DNA from 4 places in the Lysinibacillus sp. UGB7 genome. Region 1 is predicted to be linked to each of the others. Evidence: riboswitches for the same ligand, from Rfam matches in the RefSeq annotation. Region 1 holds a riboswitch; each other region holds the start of a gene.
The links. Region 1 has a riboswitch for S-adenosylmethionine ahead of ACOMCU_RS07020 (MetQ/NlpA family ABC transporter substrate-binding protein). Riboswitches for the same ligand answer to the same signal wherever they lie in the genome.
Positions count from the first base shown of each region.

Region 2: it holds a riboswitch for S-adenosylmethionine, as region 1 does, so the genes downstream of both, metK (methionine adenosyltransferase) here and ACOMCU_RS07020 (MetQ/NlpA family ABC transporter substrate-binding protein) in region 1, are expected to answer to the same signal.
Region 3: it holds a riboswitch for S-adenosylmethionine, as region 1 does, so the genes downstream of both, ACOMCU_RS13220 (YezD family protein) here and ACOMCU_RS07020 (MetQ/NlpA family ABC transporter substrate-binding protein) in region 1, are expected to answer to the same signal.
Region 4: it holds a riboswitch for S-adenosylmethionine, as region 1 does, so the genes downstream of both, ACOMCU_RS06610 (O-acetylhomoserine aminocarboxypropyltransferase/cysteine synthase family protein) here and ACOMCU_RS07020 (MetQ/NlpA family ABC transporter substrate-binding protein) in region 1, are expected to answer to the same signal.

Region 1 is NZ_JBMGUV010000005.1:164,784-172,851, forward strand. It holds gene ACOMCU_RS07005 (enoyl-CoA hydratase/isomerase family protein) at 1-364, opposite strand, end outside; gene ACOMCU_RS07010 (methionine ABC transporter permease) at 378-1,049, opposite strand; gene ACOMCU_RS07015 (methionine ABC transporter ATP-binding protein) at 1,042-2,067, opposite strand; gene ACOMCU_RS07020 (MetQ/NlpA family ABC transporter substrate-binding protein) at 2,131-2,961, opposite strand; SAM riboswitch class I at 3,052-3,155, opposite strand; gene ACOMCU_RS07025 (PPC domain-containing DNA-binding protein) at 3,360-3,863, shown strand; gene ACOMCU_RS07030 (pyridoxal phosphate-dependent aminotransferase) at 3,916-5,082, opposite strand; gene ACOMCU_RS07035 (carbon-nitrogen family hydrolase) at 5,176-5,967, shown strand; gene ACOMCU_RS07040 (FtsW/RodA/SpoVE family cell cycle protein) at 6,170-7,336, opposite strand; gene ACOMCU_RS07045 (methyl-accepting chemotaxis protein) at 7,512-8,068, shown strand, end outside.
Region 2 is NZ_JBMGUV010000021.1:51,070-59,137, reverse strand. It holds gene ACOMCU_RS18110 (alpha/beta fold hydrolase) at 1-151, shown strand, start outside; gene pckA (phosphoenolpyruvate carboxykinase (ATP)) at 583-2,169, opposite strand; SAM riboswitch class I at 2,372-2,490, shown strand; gene metK (methionine adenosyltransferase) at 2,747-3,943, shown strand; gene ACOMCU_RS18095 (gamma carbonic anhydrase family protein) at 4,046-4,558, opposite strand; gene ACOMCU_RS18090 (alpha/beta hydrolase) at 4,693-5,499, shown strand; gene ACOMCU_RS18085 (alanine/glycine:cation symporter family protein) at 5,628-7,136, shown strand; partial or broken gene ACOMCU_RS18080 (transposase) at 7,244-7,387, opposite strand; gene ACOMCU_RS18075 (class I SAM-dependent methyltransferase) at 7,712-8,068, opposite strand, start outside.
Region 3 is NZ_JBMGUV010000013.1:10,096-18,163, forward strand. It holds gene ACOMCU_RS13200 (VOC family protein) at 1-688, opposite strand, end outside; gene ACOMCU_RS13205 (flavin reductase family protein) at 1,254-1,742, shown strand; gene ACOMCU_RS13210 (hypothetical protein) at 2,152-2,568, shown strand; gene ACOMCU_RS13215 (ECF transporter S component) at 2,739-3,317, opposite strand; gene ACOMCU_RS13220 (YezD family protein) at 3,558-3,719, opposite strand; SAM riboswitch class I at 3,791-3,886, opposite strand; gene ACOMCU_RS13225 (hypothetical protein) at 4,090-4,308, opposite strand; gene ACOMCU_RS13230 (hypothetical protein) at 5,095-5,289, opposite strand; gene ACOMCU_RS13235 (DUF418 domain-containing protein) at 5,400-6,488, opposite strand; gene ACOMCU_RS13240 (TetR/AcrR family transcriptional regulator) at 6,494-7,081, opposite strand; gene ACOMCU_RS13245 (phosphopantothenoylcysteine decarboxylase) at 7,314-7,988, opposite strand.
Region 4 is NZ_JBMGUV010000005.1:51,451-59,518, forward strand. It holds gene chrR (class II chromate reductase ChrR) at 1-211, opposite strand, end outside; gene ACOMCU_RS06595 (succinate CoA transferase) at 518-2,038, shown strand; gene ACOMCU_RS06600 (DASS family sodium-coupled anion symporter) at 2,098-3,579, opposite strand; gene ACOMCU_RS06605 (glycerol-3-phosphate acyltransferase) at 3,782-4,411, opposite strand; SAM riboswitch class I at 4,569-4,682, shown strand; gene ACOMCU_RS06610 (O-acetylhomoserine aminocarboxypropyltransferase/cysteine synthase family protein) at 4,801-6,102, shown strand; gene ACOMCU_RS06615 (hypothetical protein) at 6,607-6,993, shown strand; gene ACOMCU_RS06620 (homoserine dehydrogenase) at 7,507-8,068, shown strand, end outside.

The DNA.
Region 1 (8,068 bases):
AGTCACAAGCATTGGCTAGTTCTAAGCCGCCACCAATTGCTAAGCCTTGGATCATCGCAATTGTAGGCTGGGGGAATTTATAAAGTGCATCAATGGCTTTCAAAGCTAAATCGTTGTAGGCTTTCGCATTTTCAGCCGCATAACGAATATCTAAAAATTCACTAATATCAGCGCCAGAGCAAAAGGCAATGTCATTTACTCCGCGCACGGTTAATACTTTTACAGAAGAATCCTTACGTAAAATTTCTAGGTTATCTACAATGGCTTGGAACATCGCTTTCGACAAGGAATTACGTTTATCAGGACGATTTAACACTAATGTAGCAATATAGCCAGCTCTCTCTACATATAATTCAGTTGTCATGCGAATCCTCCTATTAGTCTTTTTTTAGTTTTGCAGCAAAGCGGTTACCAAGAGATTGGATACTTTGGACAAGAATTATTAAAATAAAGACAGTTGCATACATCACATCAACTTCATAGCGTAAGTGACCATAACGATATGCTAAGTCACCTAGACCACCAGCTCCGACCATTCCCGCCATTGCAGTTGCTCCGATAAGGCCAACAGTGGCGATAGTTAGTCCTAAAATAATGGATGGACGAGCTTCACGTAGTAATACATGCCAAATTATATGACGACGTTTAATACCCATTGCCGTATAAGCTTCCACGACCCCAGCATCCACCTCTAATAGCGCTGTTTCCATTAAACGAGCAATATAAGGGGCTGTATAAATGACAAGTGGAACAATGACACCCTTTACGCCAATCGTTGTCCCAACGATTATCTTCGTAAATGGTAAGATGAAGAACAGTAAAATGATAAATGGTACAGAGCGAACGATATTAATGAGTAAATTGACAAGTTGATACAAAAATTTATTTTCAAAGGATTGTCCAGGGCGAGTTAAAACAATTAAAAGCCCTAAAGGAATACCGATTAAGATCGAGAAGAATAGGGAAATACCAACCATTTGGAAGGTTTCAATCATAGATTTTCCAATAATGTCAGACCAATTTGTAAAAAAGTTTTGAATGCTATCCATGTAGTTCGCCTCCCAAATCCTCAATGGCTACGCCGTTTTCTGTAAAAAACGTAAGTGCTTTTTGTACGATATGTACTTCACCATGTAAATGAACGACAATATTACCGACAATGCCATTTTTTAATTCAATAATATTGGCTGTTAAAATGTTAGGCTGTACATCGTAAATTTTGCTTACTTCGGCTAGTAAAGGTTTCCCTGTACTTTCGCCTAGAAAAGTTAAACGAATGACACTACCTGAAACATTTAACTGTTCGATTAACGTAGGGGATAAATTCCGTTGTGAAATAGTATTTAAAAATTTTCGAGTCGTTGGATGTTGGGGTCTAGCAAATAGCTCAATAGCGTTCCCAAATTCTACGACTTTACCAGCTTCAAGAACCGATACATCATCGCAAATTTTTTGTATAACATTCATTTCATGCGTAATTAGCAAAATCGTAATGCCAAGCTCACGATTAATTTTTAGCAATAGCTCTAAAATGGCTTCCGTTGTTTCGGGATCGAGTGCACTTGTTGCTTCATCACTTAGTAAAATTTCTGGCTCTTGTGCAAGTGCACGAGCAATCGCAACACGTTGTTTTTGACCACCTGATAATTGACTTGGATAGCTATCTAATTTCTCTGTCAGACCAACAATTTCAGCGTACTTGGCCACACGATTTTTCACTGCCGTATCGTTATAGCCAAGTAGCTTTAACGGTACGGCAATGTTGTTATAGACCGTTGCCGTTTTTAAGAGATTAAAATGTTGGAAAATCATGCCGATCTTTTGGCGTGTTTGGCGAAGATCATTTAATGACAGGGTTGTAATATCTACGTTATTAATGAAGACTTTGCCTGCTGTTGGACGTTCTAACAAATTCACGCATCGAATAAGTGTACTTTTTCCGGCACCACTGTAGCCAATAACCCCATGAATTTCACCTTTTTTCACATGAAGATTAATGCCATCGACTGCTTTGACAGTACCTGTTTTTGTTTTGAATTCTTTTGATATATTTTGTAGTTGAATCATATGTTACTTCTCCTTCCTAAAGGAAAAAGTTACCGTTTAGACGGTAACTTTTGTCGTGTTGTATTACCAGCTTGGAATTACAGAACCATCGAATTCTTCCTCAATAAATTTACGTACTTCGTCAGATTGATAAGCATCTATGAATTTTTTAATCGTTGGGTCTTCTTTGTTTTCAGCACGCACAACAATGTAGTTTACATATGGAGAGTCAGTAGATTCTAAAAGAATGGAATCTGCTTTAGGATTAATGCCAGCTTCAAGTGCGAAGTTCGTATTAATAGCCGCTACATCTACTTCACTTAATTGCTTTGGAATTTGTGCAGCTTCTAATTCAATGAATTTGAAGTTCTTTTTGTTTTCTTCCACATCGTGAATGGATGCTGTCAGGCCAGTGCCTTCTTTTAATTTAATATAGCCTGCTTCTTGCAGAACAAATAAGGCACGGGCACCGTTTGTCGGATCATTTGGCAAACCAAATGTTGCACCGTCAGGAATTTCATCTAATGATTTATATTTTTCAGAGTATACACCCATTGGATTTAAAATTGTTTTTCCAACAGGCACTAAATCTGTATCATGGTCTTTGTTAAAAGTATCTAGAAACGGTTCATGTTGATAGCTGTTGGCATCTAAATCACCTTGTGATAATGCAGTATTCGGTAAAACGTAATCAGAGAAAGATTTTAGTTCAACCTCTAAGCCATTTTCTTTTGCTACTTTCGCAGCAACCTCAGCAATTTGTTCGTGTGGGCCAGATGTTACGCCAACTACGATTTTATTTTCATTAATAGCCTCGCCATTACCTTTGCTGTCTTCCTTACTACCGCAGCCGACTAATGCCACTGCTAATGTGAGACTTGCTAAACCTACTAAAAATTTGCTTTTCTTTTTCATGAAAAATTACCTCCAAAATTGTTTTATCGGTTTTTGAAAATAAAAAAAACTCTCTTACAAACTTAAGAGAGGCTCATGAAAAGATGTCCTCTCTTATCTTTCAAACGGATATCGTTTGCAGGATTTAGCACCTTCCCTAAAAGGGGGGTTGCCGAGCTTCATAGGGCCAGTCCCTCAGCTACTCTTGATAAGAGATTTATAGTATTTTTGTAAATCCGATAGAACTAATATAATTTATAGGTTATATTAAGTCAATGAATATTTTTAATATTTTATAAAATTAAATTATAATCAATGAGGTTTTTGGAGGATAGAAATTGCTGTGAAGACGATGGTGCTGGGCGTGAAGTCTCCTCAGTGATATGTGAATATAATTATTCAGGGAAAGAGGTTTTTTTATGTCTGTAAGGGTTAATTATGGAGTAGGGTCATTTGGTAGAGTTATTAGTGCACGCATTTTAATGGGGACAGATATTGTTGAGGGAATTGAGGCTGTATGTGAAGAGAATGGAATTGAATCAGCAACAATTGTTAGCTGTATCGGTAGTTTTCTAAAAAGTAGCTTTGTTTATTTAGTACCAGATGAAACAGCTAAAATTAACGTACGCTTTAGTGAAATAATTGAAAAGGAAGGGCCGCTTGAATTTATACAAGGTTCTGGCGTTGTCTGTAAGCGTGACGGCATCTATGAAACGCATTTTCATGGATCGATGAGTGATCAATGGGGGTGTGTGTCTGGCGGCCATTTGATTAAAGGTGGCAGTCCAGTTATTACCGCAGATGTTGTTTTAGCAGAGGTGCAGGGCGTACAGCATTTTAGACGTTTGGATGAAGAGACAGGACATGTTCAATTTTATCCGCTAGAAGAAGGATTAAAGAGTCCTCGACAAATAAATAAATAAATAAGAAAAACTGTCCAATCAGTATAAACACGTTGATTGGACAGTTCGTCGTCTAATGAAATAACTTTAATTTCTCAATTCTCATAATGGCTTCACGTAAGCGTTCCTCACTAACAAGTAAGCCAACACGGACAAAGCCTTCACCATAGTCACCAAAGCCATTTCCTGCAGCGACCGCAATATCTGCTTTATCGAGTAACAAATCGGCAAATTGCTCACTTGTATAACCGAATGGAACAGGAAGCCATGCAAAGAATGAACCTTTTGGTGCTGTTACCTGCCAGCCAATTCGTTGGGCTTCTTCAACGAGAACGTTTCGACGCCGCTCATAGGTTGCTCTTAGCTCTATCGTACAATCCTGTGAGGAAGTAAGGGCTATAGCGGCTGCCTGTTGAACGGCAGGGAATTGGCTACAAAATAGATGATCCTGAATAACATTAATCGCTTCAATAATTTTGGGGTTTCCAACGGCAAAACCAATACGCCAGCCGGCCATATTAAACGTCTTAGATAACGTATACATTTCAATGCCGACATCTTTTGCGCCCTCAGCTTGCAGGAAGCTGATAGGCTTATTGCCATCAAAGCCAATTGCGCCATAAGCAAAATCATGTGATACGATAATATTGTGCTCTTTTGCAAAACGAACTGTTTCTTCAAAAAACTCAAGTGTCGCTGTACCACCAGTGGGATTATTCGGATAGTTTAAGTAAAGTAACTTGGCACGGGCTTTTACTTCGTCTGACAAAGCATTATAATCAGGCAAGAAGTCGTTTTCCGCAAAAAGCGGCATGACATCAAAATTAACATCACCTAGTACAACGCCTGATAAGTAATCAGGATAGCCTGGATCAGGTAACAGCATATAGTCGCTAGGATTTAAAACAGCCAGTGGTAGTTCAACAAGGCCGATTTTTGTACCTCCGAGAATGACCACCTCTGTTTGAGCATCAATGTCGACATTGTATTCACGTTTGTAAAAATCAGCTGCAGCTTGACGCAATTCTGCTATACCACGAAATGGAGAGTATTTATGATGTTGCGGGTTTTCAGCTGCTTGTTGTAAGGCTTCGATAATATGTGGAGGTGTAGGCTGATCGGGATTGCCTTGTCCAAGATTAATAACATCTCGTCCTTCTGCAAGGGCCGAGTTGACTTTGTGCACAAGTGCCGCGAAAAATTGAGTTGGCAGTTGCTGTAGTTTTTTAGAGAATTCCATGTACTTTCACCTTTTTCAGAATATAATAATTATTGTAGATATGTTGCAAATAGTATTACTTTTTTTACATATTGTCTAGAGGGGGAATGAAAAATGAAAATCGGTTGTATTCAATTAAACGTAGGTTTTGGCAAAGTAGAAGAAAATTTTGCTCGAGCAGAGGAAAAGATTCGTGAGGTCGCAAGCCTTGGTGCAGAGATGATTGTACTACCAGAGATGTGGAATACAGGTTATGCGCTTGAAAAATTACCAGAGCTTGCGGACGTCGATGGCGAGCGTACAAAATTATTTTTACAAAATTTAGCGAAAGAGCTAGGTGTACATATTGTTGGAGGCTCAGTATCAACGAAGAAGGGCGATAAGTTTTACAACACAATGTATACGTTCGATAACAATGGGGTGCAGGTCGGAGAATATAACAAGGCTCATCTATTCCGCTTAATGGACGAGCATTTATATTTAGAAGCAGGAGACGAAATGAATCGCTTCGCACTTGGTGATATTGAGGCAGCAGGTGTAATTTGTTATGATATCCGCTTCCCAGAATGGTTACGTGCCCATGCATTAGATGGCGCGAAGGTCTTATTTGTACCAGCACAATGGCCAACGCCACGCATCGATCACTGGAAAACGCTATTACAAGCACGTGCCATCGAAAATCAATGCTTCGTCATTGCGGTCAATCGTATAGCGAAAAAGGTAGAAAACTTCAATGGACAATCCATGATTATTCAGCCGTGGGGAGAGGTACTGTGGGTTGGTGCAGAGGACGAAGAAGTGGCTGTTATTGATGTAGACTTCTCAATCGTCGATGAAGTACGAGGTAGAATTCCTGTTTATGATGACCGTAGACCTGGATTATATAGTGGCGTTGTCATGAAATGAAATTAAAGAAGGTTCACCATAGAAAGCTGCCTCTTAAAGCCAAAAAACGGTTTAAGGGCAGCTTTTTCTTTTAATAGGGGAAATGTACAGGTAATTACAGCATAAGAAAGGCTAGACGAAGTATCAGTATAAGCAAAACTACTCCAGTTAATAGTAGTAATAATAAAATGCGCTTTTTTAAAGTACTGTCCATATTTTCCTCCTATTTCCTATAAGTAAACATGTAACCGTTATAGGATTTATGTATCACCATTACAATGCCCATTAACATAAAGTTTGATAGAAGAGAGCTACCTCCATAACTTAAAAATGGCAGTGTTACACCTGTTACTGGCAAAAGTCCGAGTGTCATACCAATATTTTGTGTAATTTGGAATGCTAATAAACTGGAAATACCAGCCCCCATTAATGTCATAAATGGATCTCTGGCTTGGACGGTGATAAGTACAATACGATAAATTACAAAAAATAACAATGCGATTACAAAGGCACCACCTGCAAAGCCTAATTCCTCAGCAATAGCAGAAAAAATGAAATCCGTATGCTTTTCTGGAACGTAGACATTGTTGTTTAAGTACCCCTTCCCAGTAGTTTCTCCTGATCCAATTGCCAAAAATCCTTGTCGTACTTGAAAAGAGGAGTCGGGATATTCATAAGGTTGCAGCCAACCATAAATACGAGATACCTGATGTCCAGATAATTTTCCTAGTAGTTTTTCTGTAAAAAAATCATTAAATTTTACATAAAGAATAACTACGGTACTGACAATGACCAATGGGATAGTCGTAAAGGCTACCAGTAATTTTGTTTGTATGCCAGAAAAGAAAATCATCGGTAAAATCATCGCCATATATAACATAACCATGCCTGTATCTGGTTGCTTATAAACAACAAGTGTCGGTGGAATAACAATAAGTGCAATTTTAAGTAGTAGACCTAAATCTGTTAAATAAGAAGGACGTACATACTTTTCCTGATGAGCCACAATGACCTTACCGACAACTATTAAAAAAGCAAATTTCAAAAATTCTGATGGCTGCAGAGAACCTAAAAGTGGAATCTGATACCAAGACTTAGCTTCATTCACTGTACGTGCAATACTCTCTGGTGCCACAATTAACCCAACTGTCAACAAAACCATTAATCCGTAAAATGGCCAACCGATTTTCTTTAATTGTTCAACATCAAGTGTAGCCACACCAATCATCATTGAAAAACCGATAAGGTAAAAGATACTTTGTTTTATAATGAAAGAACTTGTGTATTGTTCGAATACTACACTTCCAGAATGTACAAAGAGACAACTAATTACACCGAGCAACAATAGACTAACAACTAAACTCCCATCCAATTTCTTAAGTTGCATCATGCAAACACCCCCTTCTGTGTAAAAATGTGTATATACATACAAAACGCTGGAAATGTGTGGAAGGTTGCTTGTTAAGAAGATAGCAAAATTCTTCGAGTAATTTTTACAAAAACATAACACTGGCTTTATATCTTCATACTATGATTATTGGTAAGAGTTGGAGAAGGAGCCAAAGATGATGCAATTTTTTCGTTACATTAAGGTAAAGGATAAACTACTGGTTCTAATGATTGTTTGTGTACTATCAAATGTGCTTCTAGGAGTATTTAGTGTAGATTACTTGCGAAAAATGTCATGGCATGCGAGTGAAAGTTATTCGCAGGGACTTGTACCTATTGGATGGTTGAACGGCTTAGAGGAGGCACAGAGACAATTAGATTTTTTAGTTAGTTCTAATGGTACTAATCAAGAGTTGGCTGCAATCTTTAAAAAAATTGAACAGCCTATAGGTCAATTGGAGAATATAGATATCGATAAAAAGATGAATCACCAAGTGAAAAAGTATAAAGCATTACTAGCACAGCAAGTGGAAATGATCGAAAACTATCAGCAGTTAGATAGCGATGAACGGGAACAATTTTATGAGCAGACATTTTTGTCAGTTAGCCAAGAAAGCCATACACTATTAGAAGAAACACAAAGTTATTTAGTGCAGAGAGCAGAGGAACAGCAGCAAGCCTACCAAAAAGATATGAAATTTGGTTATTGGTTACTCGGCGGCGTATGCCTATT
Region 2 (8,068 bases), on a different contig from region 1:
TGCATTGTTCGCAGAGCCGCTATTTCGAGATACAATAAATTATACAAAAAACTTACAAACTTTTGTGACGTCTAGCAATCATTATTCCATGGTAGGCAATCAACAGCCAGAGATGAATCAGGCTATTTATGAATTTGTAAGATCGTTATAAAGAAAACTTTTACAATAGAAGTAAGAATATTCAAGTCCAGAAAAAGTCACTTGCTTTCCGCGGACGAACCAGCTAGCCTCCTCCTTCGCTACGCTTCGTGCGGGGTCTAGCTGGCCCGTTCCGCAGGAGTCTCGCAGCTTTTTCCTCTCTTTGCGGAATTAAGGATTGTTGTGCTATGATTTCTAAAAACTTACAGAATGAACCCAATCAATTTGGAATTATTACGATTGATCAAGTGACCATTCTTATCTTTTGCTGCCATGATTTTGAAGAAACTCGCTACTTGGACATGGCGAGAAACGCAACAGTGTATGTAGTGCTCGTAAGAGACACTGACTTTACAAACGTACACGCCATTTGAATGAAAATCACAGAAAATATCAAAAGGTTTCGGGAATGACCAGCATTTCCGAAACCTTTTGGCGTTTAGCTTATTTTAATGGGCCACCAAGTTTTGTGATGGCTTCAGATACGTTTGAAAATTTCTTGAAGTTGTCATTGAATAGACCGGCAAGTTCAGTAGCTTTTTTATCATAAGCCGCTTTATCAGCCCAAGCATCACGTGGGTTAAGCACTTCTGTTGGTACACCTTCAACAGCTGTTGGAATGTGTAAGCCGAATACAGCGTCTTGAATTGTTTCTACGTTGTTTAATTTTCCATCGATTGCAGCACGTACCATTGTACGAGTGTAAGAAAGCTTCATACGACTACCAGTACCGTATTCGCCACCAGTCCAACCAGTATTTACTAAGAATACTTGTGCACCGTGCTCATCGATTTTTTGACCTAGCATTTCAGCGTAAACAGTTGCTGGAAGTGGTAGGAATGGAGACCCAAAACATGTAGAGAATACTGGTTCTGGCTCTGTTACACCACGTTCTGTACCAGCAAGTTTTGAAGTGAAACCGCTTAGGAAGTGATACATTGCTTGTTCTTTTGTTAATTTACTGATTGGAGGTAATACTCCAAATGCATCAGCTGTTAAGAAGACGATTGTTTTTGGATGACCTGCAACAGACGGATCAACAATATTTTCGATGTATTGGATTGGATAAGCAACACGAGTATTTTCTGTTAAAGAACCGTCATCATAATTACATACGCGAGTCTCAGGATCAACTGCTACGTTTTCTAAAACGGAGCCGAAGCGAATTGCATTGTAGATTTCTGGCTCTTTTTCAGCAGAAAGGTTGATTGTTTTTGCATAGCAACCGCCTTCGATGTTGAATACGCCGTTATCAGACCAACCATGTTCATCGTCACCGATTAATTTGCGGTCAGCATCAGCTGATAATGTTGTTTTACCAGTGCCAGATAAGCCAAAGAATAATGCTACATCGCCAGCTTCACCAACGTTTGCTGAACAGTGCATTGACAGGATACCTTGTTCTGGTAATAAGTAGTTCATAATACCGAAAATAGATTTTTTCATTTCACCAGCATACTCAGTACCACCGATAAGGATGATTTTCTTTTCTAGAGAGACTATGATGAAAGTTTCAGAAGCTGTACCATCGACTGCAGGATCTGCTTTGAAGTTAGGAGCTGAAATAACTGTGAAGTCAGCAACATGAGAAGCTAATTCTTCTTTTGTTGGACGGATAAATAATTGATGACCGAAAAGATTGTGCCAAGCGTATTCATTAATTACTTGGATGCCTAGTTGAGAGTCTTTGTCAGCACCAGCAAATCCTTTGAATACGAATAATTCGTCACGTTCTTTTAAATACTTGATTACTTTTACATATAAGTTGTCAAATACTTCAGACGAAATGGGTTGGTTTACTTTTCCCCAATCAATTTTATCTTGTGTATCTGCTTCTTCTACCATATATTTATCTTTAGGTGAACGACCAGTGTATTTACCAGTTTCCGCACGCACTGCGCCATCTACTGTTAACATTGCTTCACCACGAGATGTAGCTTTTTCAACTAATTGTGGTACTGAAAGTTGAACGTTAATGTTCCCGCCGCTTAATAATTCCTTCAGTTCGTTTGAAATTTCTACTGAATTCATCGATTAAATACCATCCTTTTTTATAGTATTCCCTTGTGTTTGAGGGAGTTTTTCTTAATTTCAAAAATAGTATAACACATTCGCTTAAATAATCTATACTAATTCAGAAATTATTTTTGCGATTTTATTACTTTTCAATAAAACGACATAAAACGATTGACAACGGTTGACCTTTTACGTAAGATGAGAAATTGAACGGATACTCTTATCCCGAGCTGGTGGAGGGTCAGGCCCTGTGAAACCCGGCAACCTGCATGAACGATTTCACGACATGCGTTGGTGCCAACCTGATGCAAGGGGACAGCCCTTGAACGATAAGAGTGAAAGGTTACGAAGTCATTATTCCTTTCCTCATGTAAAGTACACGTGAGAAAAGGATTTTTTTATTGATAAAAATGAATGTAAAGGTAAGTATGTGCACTTCTTTCCTTATTATAATGACGGATCTTTCGAAATCCTCGTGTTAAAAGCAGCAACGGCTTGGAGTTCAATCCTTTAGGAGCGAACTTGACATGGGTAATGAGTACCGTATTAATTTCGCAAATACTATTTGTAAGAGTAATAGGAGGAAAACCAAATGACAAACCGTCGACTGTTTACATCAGAGAGTGTAACAGAAGGACATCCAGATAAAATTTGTGATCAAATTTCGGATGCCATTTTAGATGCCATTTTAGCAGAAGATCCAAATGCACGTGTAGCGTGTGAAACAACTGTAACAACAGGCTTAGTACTAGTAGCAGGAGAAATTACTACTTCTACTTATGTAGATATTAAAGGTATTGTCCGCGATACAGTCGCTGAGATCGGCTATACACGTGGGAAATATGGTTTTGATGCTGAAAACTTAGCTGTTCTAGTAGCAATTGGTGAGCAGTCACCTGATATAGCGTTAGGTGTTGACCAAGCATTAGAAGCACGTGAAGGTTCTATGACAGATGCAGACATCGAAGCGATTGGAGCAGGTGACCAAGGCTTAATGTTTGGTTACGCATGTAACGAAACGCCTGAACTTATGCCATTACCTATTAGTTTAGCGCATAAATTGTCTCGTCGTTTAACAGAAGTTCGTAAATCAGGTGAACTAGCATATTTACGTCCTGATGGTAAAACACAAGTGACGATTGAATATGATGAAAATAATGTTCCAGTTCGTGTAGATACCATTGTTATTTCAACGCAGCATGATGAAGAAGCGACACTTGAACAAATTCAAGCTGATTTAAAAGCATTAGTAATTGCGCCAGTGGTTCCAAGTGAATTACTAGATGCCAATACAAAATATTTTATCAACCCAACAGGACGCTTCGTAATTGGTGGACCAAAAGGTGATGCAGGTCTTACTGGTCGTAAAATCATCGTTGATACATACGGTGGCTACGCGCGACATGGTGGTGGCGCATTTTCTGGTAAAGACGCTACAAAAGTGGACCGTTCAGCAGCATATGCTGCACGTTACGTTGCAAAAAATATTGTTGCAGCCGGCTTAGCAGAGCGTGTTGAAGTACAGCTTGCCTATGCTATTGGTGTAGCACAGCCAGTATCCATCGCAGTGGACACGTTCGGTACGGGGAAAGTAAAAGAAAGCGAAATCGTTAAATGGGTACGTGAGTTATTTGATTTACGTCCAGCTGGTATCATTAAAATGCTTGACTTACGTCGCCCAATTTACAAACAAACAGCAGCCTACGGTCACTTTGGTCGAACAGATTTAAACGTGCCTTGGGAAAACACAGATAAGGCTGACGCATTAAAAGAAAAAGCTAGTCTATAAGTCGCTTTTCAAAAATGCCTAGTTATGTTTTCATAAAGATACACTTTCGTTACATGAAAGGGGACTAAGAATATTCTTAGACCCTTTCTTTTTCATTAGAAGTCATTTTTGCAAGGATTTGTAATACTGTCCTTTTTCTGCGTATTCTCGCACGATGCGTTCCATATCTTCTATATCTTCGGCGTTTAATTCACGTACAACTTTTGCCGGACGTCCTAATGCTAAGCTATTAGGAGGAATGACTTTACCTGGAGGTACAAGACTACCTGCACCAATAAAAGCACCCTCTCCGATTTCTGCTCCATCTAAAATAATTGAGCCCATCCCAATCAAGGCGTTTTTTCGAATCGTACAGCTATGTAAAGTGACTTGGTGCCCAACTGTTACTTCATCTTCGATAATCAAAGGATATTTTGGACTTTGATGTAAGCAACAAAGGTCTTGAATACTTACACGTTTACCAATAATTGTAGGAGATACATCACCTCGAATAACAGTATTAAACCAAATTGTCGTTTCAGCACCTATTGTAACGTCGCCCGTAATGGTCGCATAGTCGGCAATAAAAACAGATGGATCGATTATTGGTGTTTTATCTTTAAATGGATAGATCATAGAAATCGCCTCTTTTCTTTCTTTGATGTAATATTATCGTATCAAATACGCAACTTATTGGAAATATAAAATTAAAATGTGCAAAATACTTAGTTATAATCATTGTGTAACTATTTTTTAGGAGGACTATGTGAATGTGGAAATGGGAAGCTGATGGACATGCGAAAGCTGTGATTGCTATTCTTCATGGTGCTTATGAAAATCATCGCTGGTATGCATGGCTTATTGAAAAACTTAGAATGGAAGGCTTCCACGTAGTCATGGGGGATTTACCAAATCATGGAACAAAATCAAAGCAATCACGAGTCCATGATGAAGACTTTAAAGAATATAATAAATATACAAGAAATGTAATTGAAAATGCTTTTTCATATAATTTACCAGTATTTTTAATAGGGCATGGATTAGGTGCGACATTAGTATTACATACAATGTACAAAAGAAAATACGAATGCGCAGGCATTATTTTAACTTCACCATGGCTGAATTTGAAGCTATTGCCTGGAAAACTGCCAAATGCTTTAACAAGTCTAAGTGCTTTAACGGCAAATGTCAAAATGACACATGATATTACATTTGATAAATTGACCCGTAATGTTGAAGGTAGAAATGAGATGAAAGATGATTTTCCGTTTAAATCAGTCGTATCGGTTAAATGGTATCGTGAGCTACAACAAATGATGCGTAATTTGGTCATGATGTCTAAGGCGGAATTTCCGAATATGCCCATGCTTATTATGACTGGAGAAAAGGATGGCATTACTGAAACGAGACAGACGCGTAACTGGTTACATCAGCAGGAATTCACCGAATTTCAATTTAAAGAATGGGACAAATGCTATCATAATTTATTTCACGAGGTAGAACGTGAAGAGATATTTGTCTATATACGCGATTTTGTTAATAATGCTCTTCGTAGGATTGGTTATATAATTGAATAGATGAGTTCCCTCTAAAAAGAGTAATGGTTCTTTAGACTATAGTTACTTGAATATAATGTTGTAATTTTCTGAAAAGTGTAATACTATAATGTCTAAATGAAAGGACATTCAAAATTTGGGGGGATTTAATGGAAGCAATTGTTGGAAAACTCAATGATATTCTATGGGGACCATGGTTTATTTATGGTATTTTGTTAATCGGACTATTTTTCTCAATTATTACGCGGTTCCTACAAGTTCGTCACATTAAAGATATGTTTGTCTTAATGTTTAAAGGAGAAAAGTCTGATAAAGGGATATCATCTTTCCAGGCAATGTCAATTGCATTATCAGGTCGTGTAGGTACAGGTAATATTGCCGGTACTGCTACGGCAATCGGGATGGGGGGACCTGGAGCAGTATTTTGGATGTGGGCAATTGCTTTCATCGGTGCTGCCACTGCATATGTTGAGTCGACATTGGCTCAGATTTATAAAGAAGAGAAAGAAACGGAATATCGTGGAGGGCCAGCCTTTTATATTGAAAAAGGAATGGGCCAAAAATGGTTTGCCATTATTTTTGCGATTGCTGCATTAATCGCAATGTTAATATTAATGCCAGGTGTGCAATCAAATGCGATTGCTGGTGCTGTTGAAAACGCATTTGGCATAGAAACATGGATGACTGGACTTATTATCGTAGTGTTATTAGGTGCAATTATTATCGGTGGTGTTAAATCGATTGCAAATGCTGCGCAAGTAATAGTACCATTTATGGCGTTAGCTTATATTATTATGGCCATCATCATTATTGTTATGAATATTTCAGAAGTGCCTACTGTATTTGCATTAATTTTCTCAAGTGCTTTTGGTGCTCAGGAAGTCTTTGGTGGAATTATTGGCTCAGCTATTGCTTGGGGCGTTAAACGTGGTATTTATTCAAATGAAGCTGGTCAGGGAACTGGAGCGCATCCAGCAGCTGCAGCAGAAGTTTCACACCCTGCTAAACAAGGTATCGTGCAAGCGGCTTCTGTGTACATTGATACATTACTAATTTGTTCGGCTACTGCATTTATGATTTTATTTACTGGTATGTATAATGTACAAGATGAAAAGGCTGCTGAAGGTACTGATCCGTATATTCATATTGGTGAATTCAATCAAAATGGTCTATCTGGAGAAGAACAAATGACGTTTGCGAAAAGTATTAAAGAAGGTGCTGCATATACACAATACGCGGTTGAATCCTCACTACCAGGTTTTGGAGCACCGTTCGTAGCGATTGCTTTATTCTTCTTTGCATTTACGACAATTATGGCTTATTACTATATTGCAGAAACAAATGTGGCCTACTTATTCAAGGGGAAAACTGAAAAGATTTTTATTTGGTTAGCTAAACTTGCGATTTTAGTAGCAGCTTTCTATGGTACTGTTCGTACATCCGATCTTGCGTGGGCTATGGGGGATGTTGGTTTAGGTTTAATGGTGTGGGTTAACGTTATTGCCATTTTAATCATTATGAAACCTGCTATTGTCGCATTAAAAGATTATGAGAAACAGAAAAAAGAAGGAAAAGACCCTGTCTTCGATCCTCGTAAACTAGGTATAAAAGGTGCAGATTTCTGGATAGACTACAATGAAAAACGTAAAAATAAATAATAAAAAACGAGGCTGGGACATAAATAGTTTCAGTTCACGTAAAAAATCGAGATTGCATGAAGCAATCTCGATTTTTGTGTTTGATTTTGACAATATGTAGTGGAGGATTATCCTCGTACCGCATATTTTCTTAAATTTACGGCCATTAATGCAAGGCCGATTTCGTTCTCAGCTTTCGATTTTCCACGGACAGAAAATCGAGTGAAACCTAAATTAGCCTTCAAGAATCCGAAAACCGGCTCCACGTCAAGATCTAACGGTAAAAAGAGTTGATTCATGTTATAATCTTTAAACATAAGGACACTTCTTTCTGTGTTAATTTTTGTAGGGGTACTAAATTTTATCAGAAGAAGTCCTTTTTTTATGCCTAAAATTATGAATAGATTTAATTGAAATAGAAGTGTTTCAATAGTTGTTCGGAGCGAAGGCGGCGACTCCCGCTTAAAGCGTCGCCGTAGCGGAGAAAAATGACTACGAAGTAGACTAAAAAAACAAAGCCTCGAAGATTTTACTAATCGTAAAATTTTCGAGGTTTTTCATTTTTGAGGTGAGTTGTTTTGTCCCAGCCTCATTTTTTATTCGGCAGGTAGCTCTTTCATTTTTTCTATTGCAATGATAAAGGGTGGATCATTTTGTTGGTTTAGAAATTCGTATTTTAACACATGTACATATTTTTGCGGTAAATGACTGACGTAATCTATAACGGCATTGCGTTCTTCCTTGCCACCAGGATGACCATGGTAAACGACAAGGACGATAAGACCGCCAATTTTAAGTAGTTGAAGTAAATCTGTAAGCGCTAAGATTGTTGTATTAGGTTTTGTAATGATGTCGTGATCACTGCCAGGTAAATAGCCAAGATTAAAAATAGCGGCGGCAACTGGTTTTTGAACATGTTTTGCTACGTGTTCATGTCCAGTGTGTAAAACAAG
Region 3 (8,068 bases), on a different contig from region 1:
GGCCAAGCATCATGTTGGTTGCCACTGCTTCTTCATAAAAATCCAAGCGCATATTCGGTAATTGTAAGGAAATACATTGTGGTTGTCTGTCAGGATCGGGCAATTGTAATACTTCTCGCCATCGTTGTACCGTAGCTTCCGCATCTTGTACATAAAATTGCACGGACTCCATCGTAATAGATTGTGTCGTTTTGATTGCTCCACTGGCCTCTAATTGTGCAAAACGCTCTTGATCATCATCTGTCCATTCAATTAAAAATGGAAAATCGATGGCTTGCTCTGGCTGACCAAAGTGTAATAGCTTCCATTTCACAACTGAGCCATCTGGCCGTGTGCGACTACAAGCATCTGGTCCGTAAACTTCTAGCCCCAGTGCACGTAAACGAGCTGCCTCTTCGTCAATATTTGTAGTACGTAAAGCCATACGCGAAAACCCGTAACGCTCCTTGTTTTCTTTAAACGTATGATGTAATGTATAAGGTAATTTCGCCGCTTCCTCAAATAGCACGCGATCATAGACAGCAATTTGCTCAATATACGTTAAGCCAAAATAACTTAACGTATTATACGTTCCCCACATCGTGTGTTGTCCACCATTCACTGTATGGATATTCCGCTTATTTAAGAAATCCTTTATATTTTCTGGTGATTGGACTTGATGAACTAAATGGTCGAAATATAAAGTCATGATTGTTCCCCCTTTCATTCTTTTATTATATACTTTACCTGTTAGTTTTGTTGGTTTAAAATAATAGTAAGAATTTTCTAATAGTTAAGAAATCTTTGTCTATTATGACACCCATATGACGTTGCATTTTCGGCTTATCAAAAGCTTCTCCTCATTTTACAAAAGGAATAGAATTAGCCGCGAAAAATGCTGCTTCGGCATTTAATTCACAAACAGGACGGATTATCGTATGATTAAATAAACAACATGCTATAGGTTGGCAGTTCGCTGTAAAAAAGGCGCTACAACATACTACAGCCGAGCGTATCAAATCTAACTTCTCGCTTTCATAGTTTTGCGGAAGGCTATGCAACCGTCTTATTATTCGAAGATTACGAGATGATTAACAGTTTCCAATAAATTTTTCCGAATTTAACGGCAACTCATTGATTGATAGTTGAACCAATCGGGCTTTTATGGTCAGTTGATCGACCACTTCGTGTACTCGAGCTCTTTTTTCCACTTAAGGTGGGCGTCCTACTGACCGTTTATGCGGGACAAAATAACATAACAAGAGGTGATTTTCATGACTGATAAAGTAACAGCATTTAAACAAGCTCTAGGCAATTACCCAACAGGCGTCACAGTTGTTACAGCATTTAATGACACAAACGAACCTATTGGCTTAACCGTAAATTCTTTTGCATCTGTTTCAATTGATCCGCTTCTCATCTTATGGTCACTCGATAAAAAGTCGCAACTTCATGCTCATTTTTTAGCAGCAAAAAAATTTGCAGTTAATATTTTAGCGAGCGATCAAGCACGTTTATGTACATTATTTGCTAGTAGAATTCCTGACCGTTTTGCTCAAACAACTTGGTCCACCTCTGTACATGGTCTACCAGTTTTACATGATACATTATCCACATTACAATGCGAAACATATAAACAAATCGATGCAGGCGACCATACGATTTTCATTGGGCAAGTCTTGGCAATTGATAATACGCAGAAAGAACCCCTGCTCTACCATCGCCGGCATTTAGGGCAAATCCCTACAAGTTTTTACGAGTAGACTCAGTTCCCGATAGGCATATGCTAAAAAAACAAGTGATTCTTCTACTCATTTTACGCAGATGGTTTGCATTCGTGCAGAAAATTTACTTAATTCAATACAGATAAGGAGTCACCTCAAATTCACAACTTGAAGTAACTCCTTTTTTTGATGGATAACCCACTTTCATTCATCTAGCAGGAAAAATTGCTAAAAAAACAGGCATACCGAATTTTCTACTCTACTAAAATAAAAAAAGGCTTCACTTAGTTAGAATTGGCAACCAAAAAAACTATAAACAATATAGAATACGCCTATTGATAAAGCATTAAATCGGCTTAAAAAATTGTTCCCTATCACCTTCCCCCCTTCCATTTCCATCAACCACTTCCTTCAATCGATATCATATAGTGAGAGGAATGAGAAAACGATGTTCTATTTTAAAAAAGTACTTGTTCTTGTATTGTTCGTATTCATTGCTGCAAGTTGCACCGGTATGGAGCGGCAAAGAATCGAGGTTCAAAAAATGAATGATACTTGTACATATGAAGACTTTAAGGAAATCACCAATGCAAAAAAAGTGAAGATTGCTAAAAAAATACTTCATAATGCTGAATGGAAACAGATGAAAGTAGATATGGCCAGAGAGGCTGATTACCAATTCATTTTTCAGTTTGTCAATCCAGATATTCATGCCAAGGCCATTCCATACTCTGTTTGGATCAGTCCGAGTAAAGATACAATTGAAGTCGTGCAAGGAGAACAGCAATACGTGCATTTGAACACCGAAGATTCTCAAAAGCTATTCGAAGCTCTAACAGAAACTAACCTTGTCGATATAAAGTGAAACTTCATTCAGTGGGATGTTGCTTCTTTCCCACTGATTAGTAGTTGAACTAATCGGGTTTTTACGAGTTAACTCGGTCTCATCTTTGCACTGATCGTTATTGCGGAATCAAATAAAATAAGGGCTGCCATGTGGCGAGGGCGACCCATTTTCAATTATATTTCTCTTGTTTATGAAGCACGATTATATTTCAAGCGTTGTTGGTTCAGCCAAGCACGAATATTCCGGAATACTAACAATGTCACACTCATCACCATGACACCTTTAACAAGATTGAATGGTAAAATCCCTAAAACAATCATATCCTTTAAGGAGGCACCCTTCACAGGTTCCATCCCTAAAAACAATGTGTACATCGGTAAGAAGAGTACATAATTCAGTAAGCTCATACCAACTGCCATCGTAACAGTACCCGCTAGCAAACCAATAATAAGTCCCTTCACACGCTGTATTTTTGTATAGAAAAAATAAACAGGGATAATAAATAACACACCTGTTGCGAAGTTGGCTATATGCCCCACCGGTACACCTGTGATGCTTCCAGACAATAGCCAATCCAGCATATTTTTTAATAGCTCCACTAAAATGCCCGCTACGGGTCCCATCATTATAGCCGCTAATAAGGCAGGCACATCACTAAAATCTACCTGTAGGAAGTTCGGAAACGGTGGTAGTGGAAAATTAAATAGCATTAATACAATAGAAATACTACTCAGCACACCTATATTCATAACATATCTTATTTTCAACTTACTCGCCCCTTATTAAGTGCCGCCAATTAAAGTAAAACTTCCATCCGTAGCAATTTCTTCATACTGCTGATTGTTAGTTGTGCCGGTCAGGCAAAATCGGTCAGTTGACTTGATTCCTTCTTTCCACTCAAGATGGGCGTCTTACTGACCGTTATTGCGGGATAAAAAAGTCCACATATAGGCGAAGGAAATGATCCTTGCCTATGATGTGGCCTCCAGTTTCCTAGTCAGCTGCGATTATTCTTTATTTTTCTGTGGAAATCGTTGCTTTTCAAGTCGATTAATTTGCACAATGACACCATCTTGAATGGTAATATGCACTTCGCCAAATTGTAGATTTTCAATGGCCTTGGCAATTGCTTGTAACTTCATGTCAGCAGTCTTTGCTGTTTGAGACATTAGATACACCCCTTCTTTTATATACTTTTTTGTACAAAAGAGGTCAACGCATCAGGATGATTCGATGGACCCCCTTATCTCTCAGAAATCTCTGCTGGATTTGGCACCGATATAGTCGGTTGCCGAGGCTTCACTGGGCCAAGTCCCTCCACCTCTCTTGATAAGAGTATTACGTTTCTTGGAAATAATTCTATAATTCTGAAAACCTATTGTCAATATAAATATTACAAAACTTAGTTGAATACTAAGGAATTGAGTAAAATGGTTCATTTTGTAAAAAAATCCGTTTGCTTATAATCAAAATAAGCGAACGGATGTTTTTTTCTTTGGAGGCATATACAGAGCGTGGTCATCTATTAATAAAATATTGTTAGGATTCCTCCCCTTTCATGGGAATAAAAATAATAATACATAAGCCAGTAGGAGTGCATTTTGCAATTGACATTTTTCCATTTAATAGAAATACTTTGATATAAGCCCATCCTTCATGATTATTAGGGTCACACTCTTCATTACCTACCTGACCGATTCCGTCATCCTTTACGATAAGTACATTTAGAATAGAATGAATAGATAAAATTAAAATCAAGAGCGGCTTCCAATTTGCGTACTAAATGATCTTCAGGCACCATTTGGTCAATTGCCAGCATTTCTAATTGATCGTGTTCATTATTACAATTTTTCTTCTTCCTAGCTATGACATCAATCATTTATAGACGTACATTAGTTGATTGGAGCGCAGGCGGTGACTTCTGCGGGAATAGCATGAGCGAAAAGGCCCCGCAAGGAGATTGCAGCCATGCCCGCGAAAAGCGTCCGCCGTAGCGGAAATCAATGGATTCATATAGATGCTTCTATTTGAAAAGAAAAAAGACTGTAAACATAAAGTATTTCCGAGATCTGATCTGACCCAAAAAAGTTAGACAAATGATTTAAGAAGCTTCCAATTTGCGTACTAAATGATCTTCAGGCACCATTTGGTCAATTGCCAGCATTTCTAATTGATCGTGTTCATATTACTATTTTTCTTCATCCTAGCTATGACATCAATCATTTATAGACGTACATTAGTTGATTGGAGCGCAGGCGGTGACTTCTGCGGGAATAGCATGAGCGAAAAGGCCCCGCAGGAGCGTAGCGACGAGGAGACTGAAGCCATGCCCGCGAAAAGCGTCCGCCGTTGCGGAAATCAACGGATTCATTTAGTGCTTCTATATTTAAAAGAAAAAAGACTGTAAACAAACTCATTTTTTTGAGTTTGTCTACAATCTGAAGACACCATATGTGTCCTTTTTTATTAATTGATTTTTAGATCTTCATAAGATAATTTACTCAGTGTATTCGAGTGGCAATTAAGTAAGAATCGTCCCCCTCTTTAATTCATATTCAACAATTTCGCCATTATTTCGGCACTTCCTGCTGAGAACATAAAAAATGATAATGACATACAGAACAGCCCTACTAATACGAAACTAATTTTGTTAACAAACAATGATGGCTTTTTCATAAAGAGCCCTTTAATGACTAAAAATAGCCCTAAAAATAATAGTAAGAAATACCAAAAACCCATTATCCCACCCCTTTTTATAACAAGACGTAAACGTTTATTGGAAGGTTCTTACTGCCCTTTATCTTATGTAAGGCAGCTTATTTATTTTTGTTTAGCGAATTCTTGCTCCTCTACTTTGTTACTTTTCTCATTATTATCTCCATGGGGCCTCTATTATATTTTCGTCTCCATAGTACAGAGAATAGCATACTGCCGACGAAAAAAAGACACGAGAATAGTAGGGAAAACGCTATCGTTTGATGCTCAAGTCGGTTTAACACTATTAAAATGCCAATCCCTATAAAGACGTGGCTTACATAATGGGTCAATGTCAGTTGACCTGTATGGATAATGGCACGTATCAGTCCATTTTCAGCAAATTTTTCGGCGATATAAATGGAAACAACAATGACAATAAGTGCCGTTGCAGTATTGGAAACAATGTAAAAGACATTCGGTGGGATTGGCCCTGTTTCAAAGAGAAACCATGCGCTATCCGCATCCAGAACGGACTTAGTTGTTACATTCATCAATACTTTTGACATGACTTCTGTTACTACCGTTATAGCAAGGCCAGCAATCAGCAATTTTTTTCTTATGGTATCTTTCGTTAAATCGAAACGTCCTAAAACTAGCCCTATGAAAAAGAAACAAATCCATGGCAATACAGGGTGATAGCCGTTAAAAAACAAGTTTCTCAAAAACCCTTCTAAAGTCCAAAAATCAAGATATTCCAATAAAAACTGTTGTGGATTCCACCCTGCCATATAATTAAAGATTACTTGAAACGTTTGTGCCGTAACTAACAGCACACTTGTTAACAACAAGATTGTTTTGTTTGAGGACACGATAAAAAATGAGGCAATCAGCATGTATACACCATAATAATGTAAAATATCCCCTGACCAGCCTACAGCATACAAAACCATACCTAACACAAACAGGAAAAGCGATCTTTTCCATAGTGTTTTTCTATTTTGTTGTATAAGGGAAGGGGATTCTGTAGCTCTTGCCTTGGCTGTCATCAACGCGATTCCTATCCCAGCCAATATGACAAATATGGCAGATGCACGTCCTTGGAAGAGGCTTTGAACCCCTATCAACCAAGTAGGGCCATTCCCCTCTGCGCCCGTAATGACACCAAAATTTACAACCAACATACCAAACATCGCTAAGGCTCGAGCAAAATCAAGTCCTTCAATACGTTGACTAGCATGCACCTTCGTCATAGCGGTTGCTCTCTCAATACACTTTCTACAGCTTCTTTCCAAATGCCTTTATAATCTAATTTGCTGCCAGTTAGCATGAAATTCCCAATATTATCGATAACCATCGCCAGCATATGAGCTTTAGTTTCAAGGTTTGTATCGCTTATCGCTTCAATTTGTACAGCATAGCTAAATAAATCGTGATAGCTCTTTAAATAACCAGTTTGAATATCCAGCAGCCTCGCCATATATTTCTCATCCCGTGAAGCTAACAACACGTATTGATTAAAAATTTTATTAAAATGCACATCCGACTCTTGCTCGTCAATTGATTGGTAGCCGATTTCCAACAACTTGTGCTTGAGATTTGTTTTTGTCATATTACTATAGTCAAAAGTGTTGCCTAACGCTATCTCTTTGCATATTTCATCAAATAAATACTCGATTAATTCATCCTTGGATTTAAAGTAATAGTAGATTGCAGGTTTAGATATGCCGACCTCTGACGCAATCATGGACAAACTCGTTTTATCAAATCCTTTTTCCGAAAACATAACGTATGCTGTTTCTATAATTTTTTTACATGTTTCTTCGCGATTACGCATATTATTCCTCCAGAAAGTTTTATTTACCTACCGGTAAGTAAATAATATGGTAAATTATGTTGTAAATCAAGTACTATTTAGATTTTCCCTAAAAATCTATATGAACGCAAAAAACCTGTACAGACTCACTTTCAATCTGCACAGGTTTTTTTGAGGGCATTACCTTAGAAAAATGACAGCGCTGCTAGAGATTCTTTCACGGACGACAAAACTACACTTCGATGATATGGATTTAAATTTTTTGTAAGCATTGCATTAATGCTTTTGCAGTTTCTTCTTTGCCTATCACTTTTATTGGTTGTCCTTCGACTGGTACAATCCAGTGTGGTTCGTCTCCACCGTATAAGGACTGCGAGCTATTCGCTACCATAAACTGTGCATGTGCCGAATCCATACGTAAACGTGCACGTGCCAGTAAGAAATCTACATCATTTGTTGCTTCTAGTTTAAAGCCTACAAGGGTAACATCGGGTTGCCAGTCCTTTATTTGCCCAAGTATTTTTGGCGCTTTTTTAAAGTGGATAATTGGCGGCTCATCAGAAGGCATTTTTCCCGCTTCCTCCATTAAGTTACCTGATTGATCATACACCTTGTCAATCACCCAATCGGAACCAGCTGCTGCCATAATTACGATATCCACTTTTTGCTCTTGGACAGCATGGCGCACCTTATTCCCTAAATCTTCAATTCCTTCAAATTGTACTGTACGCATTTTATCGTGATTTGTCGGAAGTTGCGCGAAATAGCCGTGCATATACAATACATCGGCCCCAGCGGCAAGTGCTGCTTCAGCCAAATAGCACCCCATGCTTCCTTTCGACAAATTCGTATGCCCTCGTACACGATCCCATTTCTCAAGTGTTCCCCCACTTGTAATGAGTACGGTTTTCCCTTGTATTGTCCCCATACACTCACCTTTTCTTATTCGATTACGCCTCGGCGTAATGGTCCCTATCGCGATGCTTTCAGTACAACATACATCTAACA
Region 4 (8,068 bases), 110 kb from region 1:
ATGTTTCGTATTGGCGTGGATTCCCAGATAGTAAACCTAATTTTTCCCTTTTCTCCTCATCTGTTACCCAAACAACACTATATGCTTGTACAAAATGAGATGTTGCAGCCATTTGAGCTGTGGCAATTAAATCTTCAACAATTTCTTTTGATATAGGATTCCCGTCGTAAATGCGAACGGAAGAATGATTACGTAATAATTGTTTAACCATCATAATTTCTCCTTTTTCCCTTGTATATATATCAAAAGCATATCACGCTTTTCTGGTAAAATCGAATAATTTCCATATAAACAATTGGTTAATATCTAGTTGAAAATATTTTTAAATAATTTGTATTTTGACTAAAGTATCTCGCAAAGTAAAATAATTTGTTAGATATAGCTTAAAAATTCTGAATAGTGTAAAATTATGTATGCGACTGATTATTTTGTTTATTCCTTGTTAAATTGGTGGGGTAATCCAAAAAAATGGGGTAAATAATCTAGTTGGAGTAAATACGAATGGGAGGAATAAAGAATGGAAGAAAAGTTAGCGAAAAAACTTCGTAATGAACAGCTACGAAGTAAAGTTGTAACAGCACAACAAGCAGCCTCTTGGATTAAGGATGGCATGGTACTTGGTATGAGTGGATTTACACGTGCTGGTGACGTAAAAGTGGTACCGCTTGCACTTGTAGAGAAAGTTAAAACAGAGAGCTTCAAGGTAGATGTATACACAGGTGCATCACTTGGACCAGAAGTTGACCAATACCTAGCAGAAGCCGGCGCTATTCGCAAACGAGGACCTTACCAAGCAGATTCTGGTATTCGTAACAAAATTAACAGTGGTGACATCGCGTATGTTGACGCACATTTGTCACACAATGCTGAACTCGTACGCCAAGGCATCATTGGACCAATCGATTTTGCCATTATCGAAGCGGCTGCTATTACAGAAGACGGCTTACTCATTCCGACAACTTCAGTTGGTAACTCTCCAATTTTTGTACAAGAGGCTGACCAAGTAATCATTGAGTTAAACGTAGCGCAACTTGATGCATTAGAAGGTATCCACGATATTTACGTGCCAGGTCCTCAAGGTAAGCGTGCACCAATTCCTCTGCAAAATGCATCGGATCGCCTTGGTACTATTGGTATTCCACTAGATTTAGATAAAGTAAAAGGTATTGTGATTTCAGACATCCTAGATGCACCATCAACAATTGTCCCGGCCGATGAAGAAACAGATATTATGGCTAACCATCTACTGAATTTCCTCCGCGAGGAAATTAAAGCAGGTCGTTTAACGACGAGCTTACGTCCATTACAATCAGGAGTCGGTTCAATAGCAAATGCTGTATTATTAGGATTCAAAGATTCAGAATTTGAAAACTTAGAAGTATATTCGGAAGTACTACAGGATGCAGTATTTAATTTAATTGATGCAGGTAAAGTAAGTTTTGCATCTGCTACTTCTATTACCCTGTCTGAAGAAGTAGGAAACCGTGTATATGGTAATTTTGAAAAATATGCTGACAAATTAGTATTACGGCCGCAGGAAATTTCAAATCAACCTGAAATTATTCGTCGACTCGGCTTAATATCTGTTAACACGGCACTAGAATTGGATATTTACGGTAATGTAAATTCTACACATGTATCTGGTACAAAGATGATGAATGGTATTGGCGGTTCAGGTGATTTTGCACGGAATGCACGTCTAGGTATTTTTGTAACGAAGTCGTACGCTAAGGGCGGTAAAATTTCAAGTATCGTGCCAATGGTGTCGCATGTGGATCATACGGAGCACGATGTAGATGTTATCGTCACAGAACAAGGTGTAGCAGATTTACGTGGTCTAGCACCAAAAGAGCGCGTTGGTCGCATTATTGATCATTGTGCACACCCTGAATATCGTGAACAATTATGGGCGTACTTTAATGCAGCAAATGAAGCAACAGGTGGTCACCAAACACCACATGATTTAGAAAAAGCATTATCTTGGCACGTGAATTTGGCGAAGAACGGCACAATGAAAGATCCATCCTTTGCAAAATAAAAAAGAAATGAAATAAGCCTTGAGGAAGACAAAATTGTCTCTCAAGGCTTTTCTTTTGATTATAATAAGCCAATCCATTTCCAGTAGGTCGCTGTGAATAAAAGTACCAAGAGGTACCCAATAATTGTTAATGGAATGCCTGATTTTAAGAAATCTTTCGTTGTAAAGGCACCTGTACCGTAGGCAAGCATGTTTTGGGGTGCGCTAATCGGTAATAAGAAACCAAAGCTAATCACAAATTGTTGGACTAACACGAAACCGACTTGATCGACATTTGCAGTTAACGTTGAAGCTAACACAATAAATACAGGAATCAATGCGGAAGCTAGACTTGTAGCACTTGCAAAGCCGAGATGAATAAGGATATTGAAAAGCGTAACAATCGCGATTGTTGCTAAAATTGGCATAGAATCAAGACCTAGTGAACCGAATACAGTATCTGATAACCATGTTGCACCTTTTGTATTCAGCAGCACTGTCCCCAACATAATTCCTACTGCGAAGACGATTATTGTCCCCCAAGGAATATGCGGCTCAACTTCTTTCCATGTATAAACGCCGATTTTTGGCATTAACAGGATCGCAATTGCAATAATTGTGACCGTTGTAGTATCGAATGGGTGAAGTTTGTCTTCTGTTGCCCAGAAAAATAAAAGTACTATCGATGTTATGATTAACCGAATCTCAGGTGCCTTTAATGGACCCAAATCTGCAAGTTGTTTTTTAATTACATCTTTACCGCCTGCAATATTGCTTGTCTCAGGTTTAATTAAAGTAATCATAATGAAGAATAGAGCCACCGACATAATGATGGAGAATGGTGCTGCGTAAAGTAACCAAGCACCCCAAGAAATATCTACACCGAACTGTTCTTTGATAAAGTTCAAGGCAACCATATTTTGGGCTGCGGCTGTTTTAATGCCGATATTCCAAATAGAAACTGCTTGGACAGATGTAATAACGAGTAAAGCGGCCAGGCGACTATCTCGTGGTAAGCCAAATGCTGCTACCATGCCAAGCAGTATTGGTACGACTGCACCAGCACGTGCTGTAGCAGAGGGTACGAAGAATGCAAGTACGATCGATACTAAAATAGCACCGAATACAATTGCCTTCGTTTTTGTTCCAACTAGCGATAAAATCCATAAAGCAAGCCGTTTGTGTAAATTAGTGATTTGCATGGCTGCGGCTAAGAACAGAGCGGCGGCTACTAGTGCAACCGCAGAGTTACTAAATCCGCTTAATGCCATTTTTAATGCATTGGAAGTACCTAAATCTATTGTGGGATCTTCCATTGAAGGGGCCAGTCCCAGCATCACTGTCACAAGCGCAATTATCATGGCGGAACTGACAGGATACGATACGGCTTCAGTTACCCAAAGGATGACTGCGAAAGCTAAAATCGCTAAAGCACGTTGACCTGCCACGGGTAAGTCGCCACTATTTGGTAAAAAGGTAATAATAATTAGTGCGGCAAATGCTAGGCCTATCCAAAATGGCTTTAAATTGCGTTTAGGTGCTGCTTTTTCGAGAGTAGACATACTAATACATCCTTTCTAAAGATAAATATGACCTTAGTTTCTCATAACATCGGTTAGTTAAATGTATTTTTTAAGAAAGTAATTTTGTCTATTTATTGTAAAAAGTAAATGAATGTAAAAAACGCTCTGTTTGTAGCGGTAATACGTGATAACGAGAAAATAGACGGTCACAAAAAATACAATAATACCCAATGTGATAGGGTTATTTTTTATTAAAGGCAGCGGTTACTTTAGGTTCGGTACCTTGTATCAGTCGTTTAATATTTTCAATATGTAAGACAAGTGCTATGCCAAAGAGTACAAGTGCAATTATTGTTGGCCCTATTCCTGGAATCCATAAATAAGTCGCTGTACAAAATACAATATAAAATTCTAGTACGCCAACGATTAAATAGTTAGTAGCAAATGATAAAATGACAAATAGTATGAGTGCAAATAGCCCAATTTTCCAGTCGACGGCAAGTAAAATCCCTATAATCGAAGCAGTCCCTTTTCCCCCGTTGAAGCCCATATGGAATGGGAAATTATGACCTAATATAACACCCGCTGCAATTGTATAGGTTAAGAGCCAAATTTGTACGTCAGTTAAATGCGAAGCGTCAGCTAAATATAGATGCACCCCAATAATGGCGGCAACGCCTTTACCAATATCGATAAGCGCTACTAATAAACCGTATTTCCAACCGAGCGAAAGTGTTGCGTTGGAGGCACCTGCATTGCCATGCCCAGCTTTTTTTAAATCTACCCCCGATAAAAATTGCGCTACTTTTGAGCCGTGAAGACAGCCAATGAGATAGCCAACAATAAGAAAAATTATCAAGGCTTTTACCATAAAAATACTCCTCTCAAAAAATATATTTTAATGTAGTGTATGTGTTCATATTACGCAAAGGAACAGACAGAAGTTTCAGAAAAAATGAAATTTTAGTGTTGACAGAAAAAAACTCTATGTTTATACTGTGTAACAACGATGGAAATTGAATCACATACTCTTATCAAGAGCGGCGGAGGGATAGGCCCTATGATGCCCGGCAACCAGTGAGTAACCTACTTGCTAAGGTGCTAATTCCTACAGATTCTTACTTGGATCTGGCAGATAAGGGGAGGAAAACTTGCAACCGCAACCCTCTTCTTAACTGAAGAGGGTTTTTGTTTTCTACAGAAAATCCTCCTCATCTCCGGTACCATCGTAAAAAAATAACCATTTTAGGAGGAACAAAAATGACTAATTTTAAACCAGAGACATTACTACTACACGGAGGCCAAGAGCCAGACCCAGTCACAGGCTCTCGTACAGTCCCAGTGTACCGTTCAACAGCTTTCGTATTTAAAGACACTGCTCATGCGCAACGTCTTTTCGCTCTAGAAGAAGCGGGCAATATTTATACACGTATTACAAACCCAACTGTCGACGTTTTTGAAAAACGCGTTGCTTTATTAGAAGGTGGGACAGCAGCAGTAGCATTTTCATCTGGTGCAGCGGCTATCGCATTTTCGATTTTAAATGTTGCGGGTGCAGGCGATGAAATCGTTGCAGCAAGTTCTTTATACGGAGGCACATATAACTTACTAGCAAATACATTACCAAACTACGGTATTAAAACTATTTTTGTAGATGAAACAAACCCAGAAAATTTCCGTTCAGCTATTAACGAAAAAACAAAAGCCATATTTGCTGAAGGATACGGCAACCCAAGCTTAAAAGTATTAGATGTTGAAACAGTTGCTAACATCGCACATGAAAATGGCTTACCTCTCATTATCGATAGCACATTTGCTTCTCCGTATGGCTCTACACCAATTGATTTTGGTGCAGATATTGTCGTCCACTCAGCAACAAAGTGGATTGGTGGTCACGGCACAACTTTAGGTGGAGTTGTTGTAGATGCAGGGAAGTTTGACTGGACACAAGGAAGATTCCCTGGCTTTACAGAGCCAGATGCCTCCTACCATGGTATACGTTACGGTATCGATACAGCAGCGGCTGCATTTGCCACAAAACTGCGCGTGCAATTACTGCGCGACTTCGGACCAACCTTAAGCGCTGATGCTGCATTTAACTTTTTACAAGGTTTAGAAACGCTTCATTTGCGTATTCCTAAACACAACGAAAATGCATTAGCTGTAGCTGAATATTTACGTAACCACCCATCCGTGGAGTATGTAAATTACAATGGTTTAGAAGATTTCGCTACCCATGATTTAGCGAAGAAATACTTGAAAAATGGCTTCGGTTCCGTGCTTACATTTGGCATTAAAGGTGGACGTGAAGCAGGGCGCAAACTAATTGATAGTGTCAAATTATTCTCACACGTAGCGAACGTAGGGGATGCAAAATCATTAATTATTCATCCAGCATCTACTACACACCAACAGTTATCTGCTGAAGAATTAATCCAGACTGGGGTATCTGAGTCGCTTATTCGCTTATCTATTGGCTTGGAAGCAATAGAGGATATTATTGCTGATTTAGAACAAGCTATTGCACAAGTAACTGCAGCTCAACAAGAGGTAGAAGCATAATTCTTTACAAAATATGATTCAGATATTGATGCTTGCGTGTTGTAACGTTTACGTATTTTCTCATGTGAAAAGCCTCATTTGGCAATGCGTAAACGTTACTACATAAAGCGTGCACCTCATTCGGTAACTAATCTGAAATTTCAAACAAGTAATACCTAGTAATTTTATAAGTATTATTGACATCGTTAAAGTCATGCTATATACTAGGGATTAAGTTAAAGGTTCGAGGGCTACCAACCAAGAACGACAGTGAATATATATACAATCACATCTTATCTCATTCGATAGATGTTCATTGATAGGGCTTTTAGAATCAAAGGCTCTGTAAAAATAGTACACATCCTATTAACAGATAGTTGATGTGGTCGATGAAATTTATTACGATTAACATTGTTTTCATAAGTGCTCCCCCACTTTTGAATATATAGCGGGATAAGAGTGTAGTAGCATAGCCAGCTACTATACTCTTTCCTAAAAAAACGGATCGAAAAAGGAGTGTTTGAAATGGGAAATGTTTATAGTGCACAAAACGTCGCGTCTTATTTTATTTACGAGTTAAATGAGTGTCATGAGTTTGTCAACAACATCTCTATTCAAAGCTTACTGTCGATCGTCGAAAAAAAATGGCATCAAACTTTTGGCCATACTGCTTTTAAGGAAACGGTGCACACGAAAGAAGGAAGCTATGCGGTGCGAGAGGTTTTCGAGAGCTATCAAGCGTATGGTACAAATCATATTTCACTACCAGCAACAGAGTATTACTTAAGATATGGTACATTTCAATTAGTTGAGCGTACATATCCAATACCAAACTTTACACAAGAAGAAGAGATTCTTGTGCAAGTAGCTTTAGCTCATTACCGATATTTGTTGTTAACAAAAGTAAGCTAATTCTCCCTTATATAAAATCGGCTCATTCTCTACTGCTATAGGGAATGAGCTTTTTTTGCAAATTAGGCTAATTAAATCGAAACAGAAGTGATTGTTACGCTACATGTATTTATTTTTGATGAGGAAAAAGACATCTCTGTTAGTTCTAAACTTTGTACGTGTGTAAAGGGAAAAATATTTGTTACTATCTTACAAAAGAACAATTCTATATTACGTCTTTACATACATATATATAATAGAAGAAAGACGTAATTTTTTTATAAAGCAATCGTCGATTTTTGTTCAATAATTATAGAATAACTGAAAAAACGTATAATAAAGGGAATGAAACCGATTTCTTTTGCACGTCTAGGGAAAACAAATGTCCATCCTAGAAAGATTTTTCTTGTGTAAAGTATTTATTTACGTTACAATTTTCTTTAAGTTGAATTTTGAATTATTTGAATTTGTGTGAGGCACAGATTTTTAACTTCATTAAAACCGCGGAAGTGTACGTTGGAGGGAATAACAGGAATGGCAACTATAAAGGCAGCAATATTAGGATTTGGAACAGTAGGTCAAGGTATTTATCATATTTTAAATGAAAAGCGAGTAGAGCTTAAAAATAAATTAGGTATAGAGTTAGAAGTAGCGAAAATTTTAGTTACAGATGCTAGCCGTGAACGCGTACCCGGTACAGCACATTTGATGACAACAAGTATGGATGAAGTTTTAGCAGAGTCAGGTATGCAGGTTGTTTTTGAAGCAATCGTCAATGAAGAACCGGCTTTTGGCTATTTGAAGCGTGCTGTTGAACATAAATGTCATGTGATTACTGCAAATAAAGTGATGTTTGCGAAGCGTGGTTTAGAGCTGCAAGAACTTGCTAAAGCAAATGGTGTCTTTGTTGGCTTCGAGGCAACAACAGCTGGTGGTGTACCTGTTATTAAAACGATGAAAAATATTTTGCTTGTGAATGATGTAAATCGTATCCAAGGAATTTTAAATGGTACATGTAACTATATTTTAACGAAAATGCGAGCAGAGGGCTGGTCTTTCGATACTGCTCTAATAGAAGCACAAAAATTAGGATATG